One region of the Variovorax sp. efr-133-TYG-130 genome, then DNA from elsewhere that is predicted to be linked to it. Evidence: predicted binding sites of a transcription regulator. Region 1 holds the regulator's gene; the other holds the start of a gene.
The links. The regulator sigma-54, encoded in region 1, starts transcription at its own class of promoters, with help from an activator protein. The targets are predictions, from matches to a motif close to TGGCANGNAANCTGCTTT.
Positions count from the first base shown of each region.

Region 1 (5,957 bases):
TTTTCATCTGTGCGTGCGGGTTGTCGCAATCAGCCGCATACAATGCCGAGCAAGTTTCGTGCCTCTATGACATTGCATTCTTACTCCACCACTCCCTTCCTGCGTCGCGGCGGCCGCCTGGCCGCCGCCGCGTTGCTGCTGGCCGGCCTTGCCTCGGGCGCCCTGGCCGAGACCGCCGACCGCAGCAAGCCGATGAACATCGAGTCGGATGCCATGCGCTACGACGACCTCAAGCAGACCAGCGTGTTCACGGGCAACGTGCTGGTAACAAAAGGCACGATCATCATCCGCGGCGCGCGGCTCGATGTCCGCCAGGACGCCGAGGGCTACCAGTACGGCGTGGTCACGGCGGCACCCGGCAAGCGGGCCTATTACAAGCAGAAGCGCAACGCCCCCGACGAGTGGATCGAGGGCGAGTCCGAAGTCATCGAGTACGACAGCCGTGCCGACAACGTCAAGTTCATCCGCAACGCGGAAATGCGCCGCCTGCTCGGTTCCACGCCGAACGACGTGAGCACCGGCGCCCTGATCGTCTACGACCAGAGCAACGACACCTACACGGTCAACGGTTCCACCGTGCCGCCGAACACCGCGGTCAACGCGTCGTCCCCGAGCGGCCGCGTCAAGACCATCCTGACACCCAAGGCCGCCACGGCGCCCGCGCCCGGCGCACCGGCCGGAGCCAAGCCGGCAGCGTCCACGCCCGCGCCCGGCACGGGCCTGCGCTCGACCACCACGCTCGGTGGCGATGGAGAAACCCGCAAGTGATCGAAACCGCTGGAACCCAGGAAGCCAACGGCGCACCGGGCAGCCGCCTGGTGGCGCGCGGCCTGAAGAAGAGCTACGGCAGCCGCACGGTCGTGAAGGACGTCTCGCTCGACGTGCAGAAGGGTGAAGTCGTCGGGCTGCTCGGCCCCAACGGCGCCGGCAAGACCACCTCGTTCTACATGATCGTCGGGCTGGTGCGCGCCGACGCGGGCGACATCACCATCGACGGCGAGCCCATCGCCCACATGCCCATCCACCGCCGCGCGCGCATGGGCCTGAGCTACCTGCCGCAGGAAGCCTCGATCTTCCGCAAGCTCACGGTGGAGGAAAACGTGCGCGCCGTGCTCGAACTGCAGCACGAGCCCGACGCGAGCGGCAAGCTCGCGCCGCTGTCCAAGCAGCACATTGAAGAGCGCCTGTCCGAACTGCTGGCCGACCTGCGCGTCGACCACCTGCGCGATTCGCCGGCGCTGGCGCTGTCGGGCGGCGAGCGACGCCGCGTCGAGATCGCACGCGCCCTGGCCACCCAGCCGCGCTTCATCCTGCTGGACGAGCCCTTCGCCGGCATCGACCCGATCGCCGTCATCGAAATCCAGCGGATCATCAGCTTCCTGAAGGAGCGCGGCATCGGCGTGCTCATCACCGACCACAACGTGCGCGAAACGCTGGGCATCTGCGATCACGCGTTCATCATCAGCGACGGGCATGTGCTGGCACAAGGTACGCCCTCGGAGATCGTCGACAACGCCGAGGTACGCAGGGTGTACCTGGGCGAACACTTCCGCATGTAAGGAAGGGTCGGGTTCTCCACATGAAGCAAGGGCTGTCCCTTCGCGTCTCGCAGCACTTGGCGTTGACGCCCCAACTGCAGCAGTCGATCAGGCTGCTCCAACTCTCCACGCTCGAACTGAGCCAGGAAGTGGAGCAGATGCTCGACGAGAACCCCTTCCTCGAGCGCACCGCGGAAGAAGCGGCGCGCGAGGAGTTCGGGCTCGACACCGCCGACGCGCCCGCGGCGCGCGATGACGGCAGTGACGGCGGCGACGGCGAGAGCGACTTCACCCCGCCGCCTGCCAGCACCTCCACCGCCTCGACCGAGACCGCCACCACCACCACGGCCGACTCCGACGGCCCCGCCGCCGAGATCGCCGAGCGCGAGCCCGACTGGGAAGGCGACGGCACCGTCGACATGGCGCCCGACGACAGCGAGTGGGGCAGCGACGCTCCCGCGCGCCAGAACAACCTGGGCGACGACGAACGCGCCGACGCCACCGAACTCGCGCGCAGCCAGGAATCGCTGCAGTCGTTCCTGCACCGCCAGGCGCTGAGCCTGCGCCTGAGCGAGAACGACAGCGCCGCGCTGCGTTTCCTGATCGAGTCGCTCAACGACGACGGCTACCTCGAAGACTCCCTGCCCGCGCTGGCCTCGGGCCTGGCCGGCGACGACAACGACCAGTTCGACGACCTGGTGCACCACTTCCAGGTGGCGCTCGGCCTGCTGCAGAGCCTGGAGCCGGTGGGCGTTGGCGCGCGCGACCTCGGCGAATGCCTGAGCATCCAGCTGCGCGCGCTGGCTGCCGAGGACGACGACGAGGACGAAGAGCAGGCACAGGTCTACAAGACCGCGATCGCCATCTGCAAGCAGCCGATGGAGCTGCTCGCGCGGCGCGACTTCAAGCGCCTGGCCACGCTCACCCGCAGCAGCGAAGAGCTGGTGCGCTCGGCGCTGCAGGTCATTGCGCGGCTGGAGCCCAAGCCGGGGCGCCGTTTCGTCGACGTCGAGCGCAACATCGTCATTCCCGACGTGATCGTCACCAAGACCGGACGCGGCACCAACGTCAAGTTCCGCGTCATGCTGAATCCCGAGGTCATGCCGCGCCTGCGCGTGCACGACATCTATGCCGGTGCGCTCAAGTCGCACAAGGGCGAGGGCAGCCAGGCGCTTTCGCAGCGGCTGCAGGAGGCGCGCTGGTTCATCAAGAACATCCAGCAGCGCTTCGACACCATCCTGCGCGTGAGCAACGCCATCGTCGAGCGCCAGAAGAGCTACTTCGTGCACGGCGAGCTGGCCATGCGCCCGCTGGTGCTGCGCGAAATTGCGGACGAACTGGGCCTGCACGAATCCACCATCTCGCGCGTGACCACCGCCAAGTACATGGCCACGCCGTTCGGCACGGTCGAGCTGAAGTATTTCTTCGGCTCGGCGCTGGGCACCGAGACCGGCGGCAACGCGTCGAGCACGGCGGTGCGCGCGCTGATCAAGCAGTTCGTGAGCTCCGAGAGCATCAAGAAGCCGCTGTCGGACAGCCAGATCTCCGAGATGCTGAAGGAGCAGGGCATCGAGTGCGCGCGCCGCACCGTGGCCAAGTACCGCGAGGCCTTGCGCATTGCGCCCGCCAATCTGCGCAAGGCCCTGTAGAAAGCCTTCGATGAGCCGTCTCCCGATGTCGCGCTGGGGCCATTGGGTGATCGCTTTGCTGGCCGTGCTGCTGTTCAGCGGCTGCGCCACCCTGCCCGACGAGGCGCCGCGCCCGCCCACCAAGGCCATGGCCGTGTCGGCCGACACCGCGCTCGGCAAGCTCGCGATGGCGGCCCAGCCCGACCCCGACCTGAGCGGCTTTCGCCTGATGCCCGGCGGCGACTTCGCCTTCGCCACCCGCATAGAGCTCGCGCGCCGCGCCCAGCGCACGCTGGACGTGCAGTACTACCAGATCGAGAACGACGAGACCGGCCGCTACCTGCTGCGCACCCTGCGCGACGCCGCCCTGCGCGGCGTGCGCGTGCGGGTGCTCATGGACGACCTCTACACCTCCGGCGAAGACGAACTGCTGCTCGGCTTTGCCGCTACGCCGAATGTGGAGCTGCGGCTGTTCAACCCGTTCCCGGCCGGGCGCAGCAGCCTGGTCAGGCGCTTCGCGGCTTCGCTGTTCGACTTCAGCCGCGTGAACCGCCGCATGCACAACAAGCTGTTCATCGCCGACGGCGCGATGGCGGTGGCGGGCGGGCGCAACATCGGCAACCAGTACTTCACGCGCACGGCGGGCGAGAACTTTCTAGACCTCGACACCTTCGTGACCGGCGCGCTCATTCCCCGGCTCGGCAGCCTGTTCGACCAATACTGGAACAGCACTTATGTGCGCCCCGTGCAGTCGGTGGTGGCGAGCAACCTTTCGCGCGAGGAACTGCAGCGCCGCTTCGACGCCGCCACCGGCGCCGACACCACCCCGCCGCCGCCGCCGCCCGCGCCCAACGACCTGCTGGGCTACAGCCCGATCGCCGACGACCTGAACGCCGGCAGGCTGGGCCTGATCTGGACCCTGGCCGAGGCCTATGCCGACTCGCCCGACCGCGTGATCGGCAAGACCGCGTCGTACGGCGGCGTGCCGCTGCTAGACGTCGACAGCGTGCGCTACAACGTGGTCGAGCAGATGCGCCGCGCGCGCGCCGAGGTCACCATCGTCTCGCCCTACCTGATACCGGGCGCCACGGGGCTCGAGGTGATGCGCGAGATCCGCGGGCGCGGCGTGAAGATCAGCGTGGTCACCAATTCGCTGGCAGCCACCGACGAGCCGCTGGTGCACACCGCCTACCGCCGCTACCGGCCCGACATGCTCAAGCTCGGCGCCGACCTGTACGAGCTGAGCTCCACGCGCACCCGGCGCAGCGTGCGGCTGGGGCTTTTCGGCACCACGGTCGGGCGGCTGCATGCGAAGTCGGCGGTGATCGACCGGCGCACGCTGTTCGTGGGTTCGATGAATTTCGATCCGCGCTCGGAATCGCAGAACACCGAGATCGGCCTGATCATCCACAGCCCCGAAATGGCGCAGCAGATGCTCAAGCTGCTCGACGTGCTCAAGCAGCAGGGCGCCTACCGGCTGCGCTTTGCCGAAGGCAACAACGACGGGCGCATCGAATGGGTCAGCGACGATGCCGGCCAGATCACGGTGCTGCACGAGGAGCCCGATTCGGGCTTCTGGGACCGCACCATGCTCGAACTGCTGGCGCCGCTGACGCCCGAGAGCCTGCTCTAGGCCTGCTTCAGGCGCGGCCGGTGCCCGGTCAGTGGCCGCCGCGCAAGGCCGACCAGACCAGCCGCACCCCCAGCAGCCCCATCACGCCGCCGGCCGCGCGGTCGATCCAGGCCTTGTAGCGCAGGTAGGCCGAGCGCGGCGCCGCCGAGGAAAGCGCCAGCGCCACGATGGCGTACCAGCCGGTCTCGATGCAGAAGATCACGGCCGGCACCGCCAGCGCCAGCACCAGCGGCACCTCGCGCGGCAGGAAGGCGGCGAAGATGCTGGCGTAGACCACGGCCGTCTTCGGGTTGCTGACCTGGGTCGCCAGGCCCAGCAGGAAGGTGCGGCCGCCACGCCCCTGCCGGCCGGGGGAGTTACCCACATCGGGTGTCACGGCCAGTGGCTGGCGCGCGCCGCGGCAGATGCGAAAACCCAGGTAGACGAGGTAGGCGCCGCCGAAGCCTTTTATCGCCAGGTAGAGCCCCGGCACCGCCAGGAACGCCGCCTGCAGTCCCGCAAGCGCCGCGATGGCGAAGACCAGTCCGCCAGCCCCCATGCCCAGCGCCGCAGCCAGCCCGTCGCCGCGCGAGGCTACGGCCGTGCGCGCCACCATCACGAAACTCGGGCCCGGGCTCATCGCGCCCACCGCCATCGCGCCGGCGATGCCTAGCAAGGAAAGGGTGTTGTCCATCGGGGCTGCCTCTTGGTGGAAATTTGAAATGGGTGAATAGCGTGGAGAAAGTCACGCTGATCAACGACTGAAAAGTAAACTTTAAGTAGTACTAAAATTATGTTTTCGTTTACATTTTGTGTACCGACTTCCGCGGTGCACAAAAATGAAAAATCTCTACCTTCTGGCCATCTGGGCATTGATCCTGTCCTGTTTGCTGAGCTTCTTCTACTGGAGCGATGCGCCGCTGGCCGAGCAACTGCTGTTCGGTGCGGTGATGGCGGTGGCGATGGGTGCCTGGATGCTGGTCTTGCTGAATCTTCCGCGTGCCCTGATGGCCGCCCGCGACTGGCTGAAATCCCCGAAGGACGACGGCGACGAACCGCTGGCCGCGAGCCGCCCCGGCAAGACCATCGTCAGGTAGGCAGGCCGGCAGGGCCGCCAGCCACGGCGCCGGAAGCGCCTACGGCTGGACGTTGACCGCTTCCACCTGCACCAGCAGCTTC
Region 1 is NZ_JARVTD010000007.1:33,510-39,466, reverse strand. Features, by position in the region: gene lptA (lipopolysaccharide transport periplasmic protein LptA) at 67-768, shown strand; gene lptB (LPS export ABC transporter ATP-binding protein) at 765-1,559, shown strand; gene QRN67_RS08700 (RNA polymerase factor sigma-54) at 1,580-3,187, shown strand; gene QRN67_RS08695 (phospholipase D family protein) at 3,198-4,799, shown strand; gene QRN67_RS08690 (LysE family translocator) at 4,828-5,472, opposite strand; gene QRN67_RS08685 (hypothetical protein) at 5,618-5,875, shown strand; gene QRN67_RS08680 (YceI family protein) at 5,915-5,957, opposite strand, start outside.

Region 2 (5,957 bases), on a different contig from region 1:
GGGTCTGATTCCTTTCCCCCTGGGTTTCGTGGCGGCGTGAACCGTACGGACGGCGCGCCGTGAGCGTGCTGCGGCGGCATTGGCCGCGCATCGTCATCAGCCTGCTGCCGGTGCTGCTGGCGCTGGCGCACGCCACCGGCGCCTGGCCGCTCAGCGCGCTCGAGCGCCTCGACCGCCTGATCTACGACATCCGCCTGCGCGCGACCATGCCGCGCACGCTCGACCCGCGCGTGGTGATCGTCGATGTCGACGACGCCAGCCTCGCGCGCCAGGGACAGTGGCCCTGGGCGCGCGACAAGATCGCCGGCCTCACCACCGAGCTGCTGGACCGCCAGCAGGCGGCGGTGCTGGGCTTCGACGTCATGTTCCTCGAGCCCGACCGGAGTTCCGGCCTCGAGAGGCTGCGGGCAATGGCGGCCGGCCCCCTTCGCGGCATGCAGGGGCTCGCTGACGAGATCGAGCGGCTCGCCCCCGCGCTGGACCACGACGCCACCCTCGCCAGGTCGCTGGAAGGCCGGCGGGTGGCGCTCGGCTACTACTTCACGCGGACCGGCAAGCCCGGCGCCAAGGGGCAATTGCCCGACGCGCCCCTGCTGCCGGCCGATGCGTTTCCCGCCGGCGGCATCTACGCTTCCAGCTGGAACGGCTTCGGCGCCAGCCTGCCGGCGCTCGCCAAGGCCGCGCCCACCGCGGGCTTCCTGAACACACTGGTCGGCGCGCAGGGCGACGGCGTGATCCGCAGCGTGCCCCTCATTGCCCGCTATCAAGGCGACCAGGCCCAGCCCGGCTACTACGAGTCGCTCGCGCTCGCGGTCTACCGGCTGGCGAACGGCTTGCCGCCCGTGCGTCCGGCCTTTGCCTCCGGCGGCGCCGTGCCGCGGCTCGAATCGCTGCGTATCGGCCAGTTGCGCGTGCCGGTCGACCAGACCGCCAGCATGGAGGTGCCGTTTCGTGGCCCGGGCGGCGCCGGCGGCGGATCGTTCCGCTACATCCCGGCCGCCGACGTGCTCGAAGGACGCCTCGCCCCCGGCGAGCTGAAAGGAAAGATCGTGCTCGTCGGCGCCACCGCGCCGGGCCTGCAGGACCTGCGCGCCACCCCCGTCGAAGCCGCGTTCCCGGGCGTGGAAGTGCACGCCAACGTCGTCTCCGGCCTGCTCGACCGGCGGCTGTTCAGCGTGCCGGACTATGCGCCCGGCTACGAAGTGCTGAGCGTGCTGGTGACGGGGCTGCTGCTGGCCTTCGGCCTGTCGCTGCTGTCGGCGCCGCGCGCGGTGCTGCTGGTCGCGGCAACCATCGCCGGGCTGGTCGGGCTCAATTCCTGGCTCTTCGTGGGGTACGGCCTCGTGCTGCCGCTGGCATCGGCCCTTGCCATGACCATGCTCGCTTTCGTGCTCAGCATGAGCTGGGGCTACTTCGTCGAATCGCGCGCGCGGCGCGGGCTCGTTCGGCTCTTCGGCACCTATGTTCCGCCGCAGCTGGTCGACGAAATGCTGGTCCAGCCGGACCGCTACAGCATGCGCGCCGAAAGCAAGCAGATGACCGTGATGTTCTGCGACATGCGCGACTTCACCCGCCTGTCGGAGCAGATGACCCCGGCGCAGCTCCAGGCCTTCCTCAATACCGTCTTCAGCCGGCTCACCGACGTGATCAGCGCGCACCGCGGCACCGTCGACAAATACATGGGCGACTGCGTCATGGCCTTCTGGGGCGCGCCCATCGACGCGCCCGACCACGCCGCATTGGCCGTGCGCGCCGCGCTCGGCATGGCCGATGCCGTGCGCGACATCAACAGCGCCAACCGCGCCGGCGGCCGCCCGGAGATCAGCGTGGGCATCGGCATCAACAGCGGCGTCATGAGCGTGGGCGACATGGGCTCGGCCGCGCGGCGCAGCTACACCGTCGTCGGCGACGCGGTCAATCTCGCGTCGCGCCTCGAAGGCCTGAGCGGCCACTACGGGGTGGAGATCGTCGCCAGCGGCGCCACCCAGGAACTGGCGCCCGGCTACGTCTGGCAGGAGCTCGACAGCGTGCGCGTCAAGGGCAAGGCGCAGGCCGTGGCCGTGTTCACCCCCCTGGCCGAGCGCACGCCCGAAGCCGAAAAACAGGCCCAGCCGATGCTCGAGCGCTGGGGCGCCGTGCTCGCCGCCTACCGCCGCCAGGACTGGGCCGTGGGCCGGAACTTGCTGGCCCCCTTGCTCGCCGCGGATGCCAAAAAAGTCCTTTACCAGCTCTACGCCCAGCGTTTAGCCTCCATGGCGTTGCGACCCCAGGATCCGAACTGGGACGGCGCAACCCGGTTCGAAACCAAATGACGACAGACACACACAAGGGGTCTTTCACAATGCAGGTTCGTGTGCTGGGTTGCTCAGGCGCCATTGCCAAAGACTGCCGCACCACCTCGTTCCTGGTCGACACCGACCTGCTCGTCGATGCGGGCACCGGCGTGGGCGACCTCTCGCTCGAAGAAATGGCCGCCATCGACGACGTGGTTCTGACGCACTGCCACCTCGACCACATTGCCGCCCTGCCCCTGATGCTCGACGCCATCGGCAGCCGCCGCTCCAGACCGCTGCGCGTGCATGCGCTGCGCGCCACCATCGAAGCGCTGCGCGCTCACGTGTTCAACAACGTCATCTGGCCCGATTTCGAGAGCATTCCCAGCCCTGAAGCGCCGTTCGTGAGCTTTCACGACATCGAGGTGGGGCAGATGCTGCAGCTGGGCAGCTGTGCGCCCAAGTCGATCGAGGTGCTGCCGGCCGTGCACACCGTGCCGGCCTGCGGCTTTGCCGTGCGACGGGCTTCCGGCGGCGCGAACTGGGTTTTCAGCGGTGACACCGAGCGCAACCCGCCGTTCTGGGACCGGGTCAACGCGCTGGATGTGGCGATGCTGGTGATAGAGACGGCCTTCAGCAACAGGGAGCAGGCGCTGGCCGAGCGCAGCTTGCATTTGTCACCAGTGATGCTGGCAGGCGAACTGGCGCGGATCGACCCCGCGAAGCAGTTTCCGATCTACATCACCCATACCAAGCCGGCGGAAACCGACGAAATCATGAGCCAGATCGAGGCGCTGGGAGAGCATCAGGTGGCGGGGGTGGCGCAGCGGGATATCCGGTGGTTGAAGGCGGATGGGGTGTTGACTTTCTGACGCATCGGCAGCCCTTGCCGGTTGACATATTTGTCATGCAAGAAGCATCTGGACACAAAATGTGTCGCATCGTGTTACACGTTGGTAAACAAAGGTGACGTGTTCGGTCGACAGAAGGCTGGTTTGGAGGGTGGCACAGATGCTGCGGAAGTTCTCCCGCTCCGGGCAGGTTCCCGGGCGTGACAACCAACCAACCTGGAGTTAGTGAATGAACCGTCGTTCTATCGCACGCAACGTGCAAAAGGGTTTCACCCTTATCGAATTGATGATCGTTGTGGCGATCATCGGTATCTTGGCTGCTGTGGCGCTGCCTGCGTATCAAGATTACACGGTACGGGCCAAGCTTTCTGAAGTTGTTCTGGCCGCATCTGCTTGCCGCACTGGCATCACGGAGGCACTGCAGTCGTCAAGTGGTGTCGATGCATCCGCCGCACTGCCCGCCGCTTGCACTACTGCTACGAGCAAGTTTGTCAAATCTGTCACTGCCAGTGCAAATGGTGTCATCACCGTAACCGCGAACGAAGCAAACCTTACCGCCCTGACCACCGCTACCAATGTGCTTACCTTGGTGCCCGTTCAAACTGGAACCACTGCAGTTGATGGGACGAAAGATGGCGGGAAGACGATTGCTGGATGGGCCTGCGGTGGCACCACGGCTTCGACTCCTGCTGGCGCAACCACGATTCCTCCAAAATATCTTCCGGCTTCTTGCCGCGGTATCTATCCGTAATTAAAAAATAATGCCGGCTGACATTAAAGTGTCAGCCGGCTTTTTCTTTTTTGTTGGCTGCGCCACTGGGACTTAGTTAGCAACCGCGACCTTTGACGGGGTGCTAATACCGGTCCTGCGCAGATAAACCTCAAGACGCCGTCTTGATTTGTGGCTTCGGTCGACCACGAAAAAACAGGGTCAGACTCCAATTGACGCTCTGTCATTTAGCGCAATACGAAGCGATCGAACCGTGATTTCGGCTGCGTCGATTCGCCGCCCCAACTCATCGTTGACCAGCCAGACCAAGGCGCTGAATTCAGAACGCGTCGGATAAACCTCTTCCGTGTCGTTCACGTGGTGCGGAGCGATGAGTTTTTCGAGACACGTGTAGGCGCGCCGCACAATCTGCAGGTTGTCAATGTCATCGCATGCCTGCAGTGCAAGCGATTCCGCGCTGACGTTTTCAGAAGACTCAGGGAGCGAAGGAGCGTGCGCAGACGCGCGGGCGGATGCAGCCATGAACGGCCTCCAAGTGATTGCAGCTTTCAAAAACTGCCGTCACGAGACCAATCGGGGCGGCAGCTCGACGGGTTGGTCTACCGGGCAACCACTTGCGTGAAACCGGCCGGGTTCGCGCCCGCCCGCCGAGCCGCCAAAACTGGAGGCACGAACGACGAAGCCGCAGACCCTGCGAGGAAACCGCGGCTTGTATCGCAGTGATTGCACGGGAGACCAATCCCGATCACGCCGTCTTCTGGCATGACTGGCGCAGTATAGCGACGCAGTTACACCGAAAAACTCTTGCTCCGATTCAGACTGCGGACGACTTGCATCCACTTCGTGCTTCCTCGATTCGTGGGCGCGATTCGGTAGCGCGGACGCTGCTATTCCGTTGCCGAAGTCGTACAGGTTGCATCCGTAGCAGGCTGGCACGCGCGGACGCGGCCGGTCTTTGCAATCACCACAATCCGAGTCTGCTGCGTCTTCGCCGTGCCCGAGATGTCGTTGCGTTCAATCTTCAACGTCGCTGACTGAAAAGTCGAATCACTGGTCTGTGTGTAGCCCGAGGGATTGAACATGATGTACGCCGGGCTGTTCTGCGCTGTTCCCTGTCCTGTGGCGTTGAAATAGCTAGGCAGTGCGCTTCCCTGCACGATGAGGATGTCTGATCCATTGAATTGTTGGTTGTTGTCTGTGTCGACAAAAACGGTCCAACCGGTTGCCCAGTTGTTGTCCGCGCGGGGCACTACAACTGCTTGCCGGCCACGCTTCATTGCTTCTCCCCGTGCGGCGCCCAGGGCAGCAACGAAAGAATTGGCCGCCGATGTGAGTTCCGAATTGCGCTGAAAGGTCACAAAGCTTGGCGCGCCAATCACCAGCAAGACTGCCGCGATGGCGATCGTCACCATCAATTCGATCAGCGTGAAGCCGATGTTCTGGCTTTGGCTGAGTCGTCTCATGGCCAGCAAAGCCTGAACTTGGCATCGGTCGAAGCGATGTTGCAGGTTTTTGCGCCCGTGCTGCTGAGGGTCAGCGCGCCGACGACGGAATCCGTTCCCGTGGGCGTGGCAGTCAGAAGCACACACTCGGAGAGGGACTGACTACCGCATTTGGCTGCAGAGAGCCAATAGGCCGGGCTGGACGAGCTATCGCCCGAGTAATTCTTGAAAGGCAGCGGATTCGGCAAAGTTGTGGTTGCTTGGGTGACCACGCCCGTATTACTGGTCGTGAAATCGAGGTAAGCATTGCGCTGCGTCATGTACCGCTCCTGCTGCTGCATGAGTTCGAGCAACGCTGTGCGCGCTTGTGCGCGCCGACCCTTCAGCACCGAATCTGTATACGCCGGATACGCAATAGCCGCCAGGATCCCGATCACAGCCACGACGATCATCAATTCGATGAGCGTGAAGCCGCCCATGGAGGCACGTTTCTTTATGTGGTTCATGTTCAAGATCCGCGCTTCAGGTCCAGGTAGTTGTTGATCTGCCGCCAGCTCAACCGGCCCGCGGTTATGACGACGCTGCTCTGGCCGGTGTTGCCCGTGCCGCCAGCGGCATTGCCGACACCGCCGGAACCTTGTGCAATCACCTGGCTGGTGAT
Region 2 is NZ_JARVTD010000029.1:284,311-290,267, forward strand. Features, by position in the region: gene QRN67_RS24210 (FHA domain-containing protein) at 1-8, shown strand, start outside; gene QRN67_RS24215 (CHASE2 domain-containing protein) at 60-2,312, shown strand; gene QRN67_RS24220 (3',5'-cyclic-nucleotide phosphodiesterase) at 2,342-3,145, shown strand; gene QRN67_RS24225 (pilin) at 3,354-3,875, shown strand; gene QRN67_RS24230 (hypothetical protein) at 4,056-4,376, opposite strand; gene QRN67_RS24235 (GspH/FimT family pseudopilin) at 4,742-5,317, opposite strand; gene QRN67_RS24240 (type IV pilin protein) at 5,314-5,775, opposite strand; gene QRN67_RS24245 (pilus assembly protein) at 5,805-5,957, opposite strand, start outside.
Region 2: QRN67_RS24225 (pilin) is a predicted target of sigma-54. The motif match lies at 3,277-3,294, and genes of this name have one in related genera.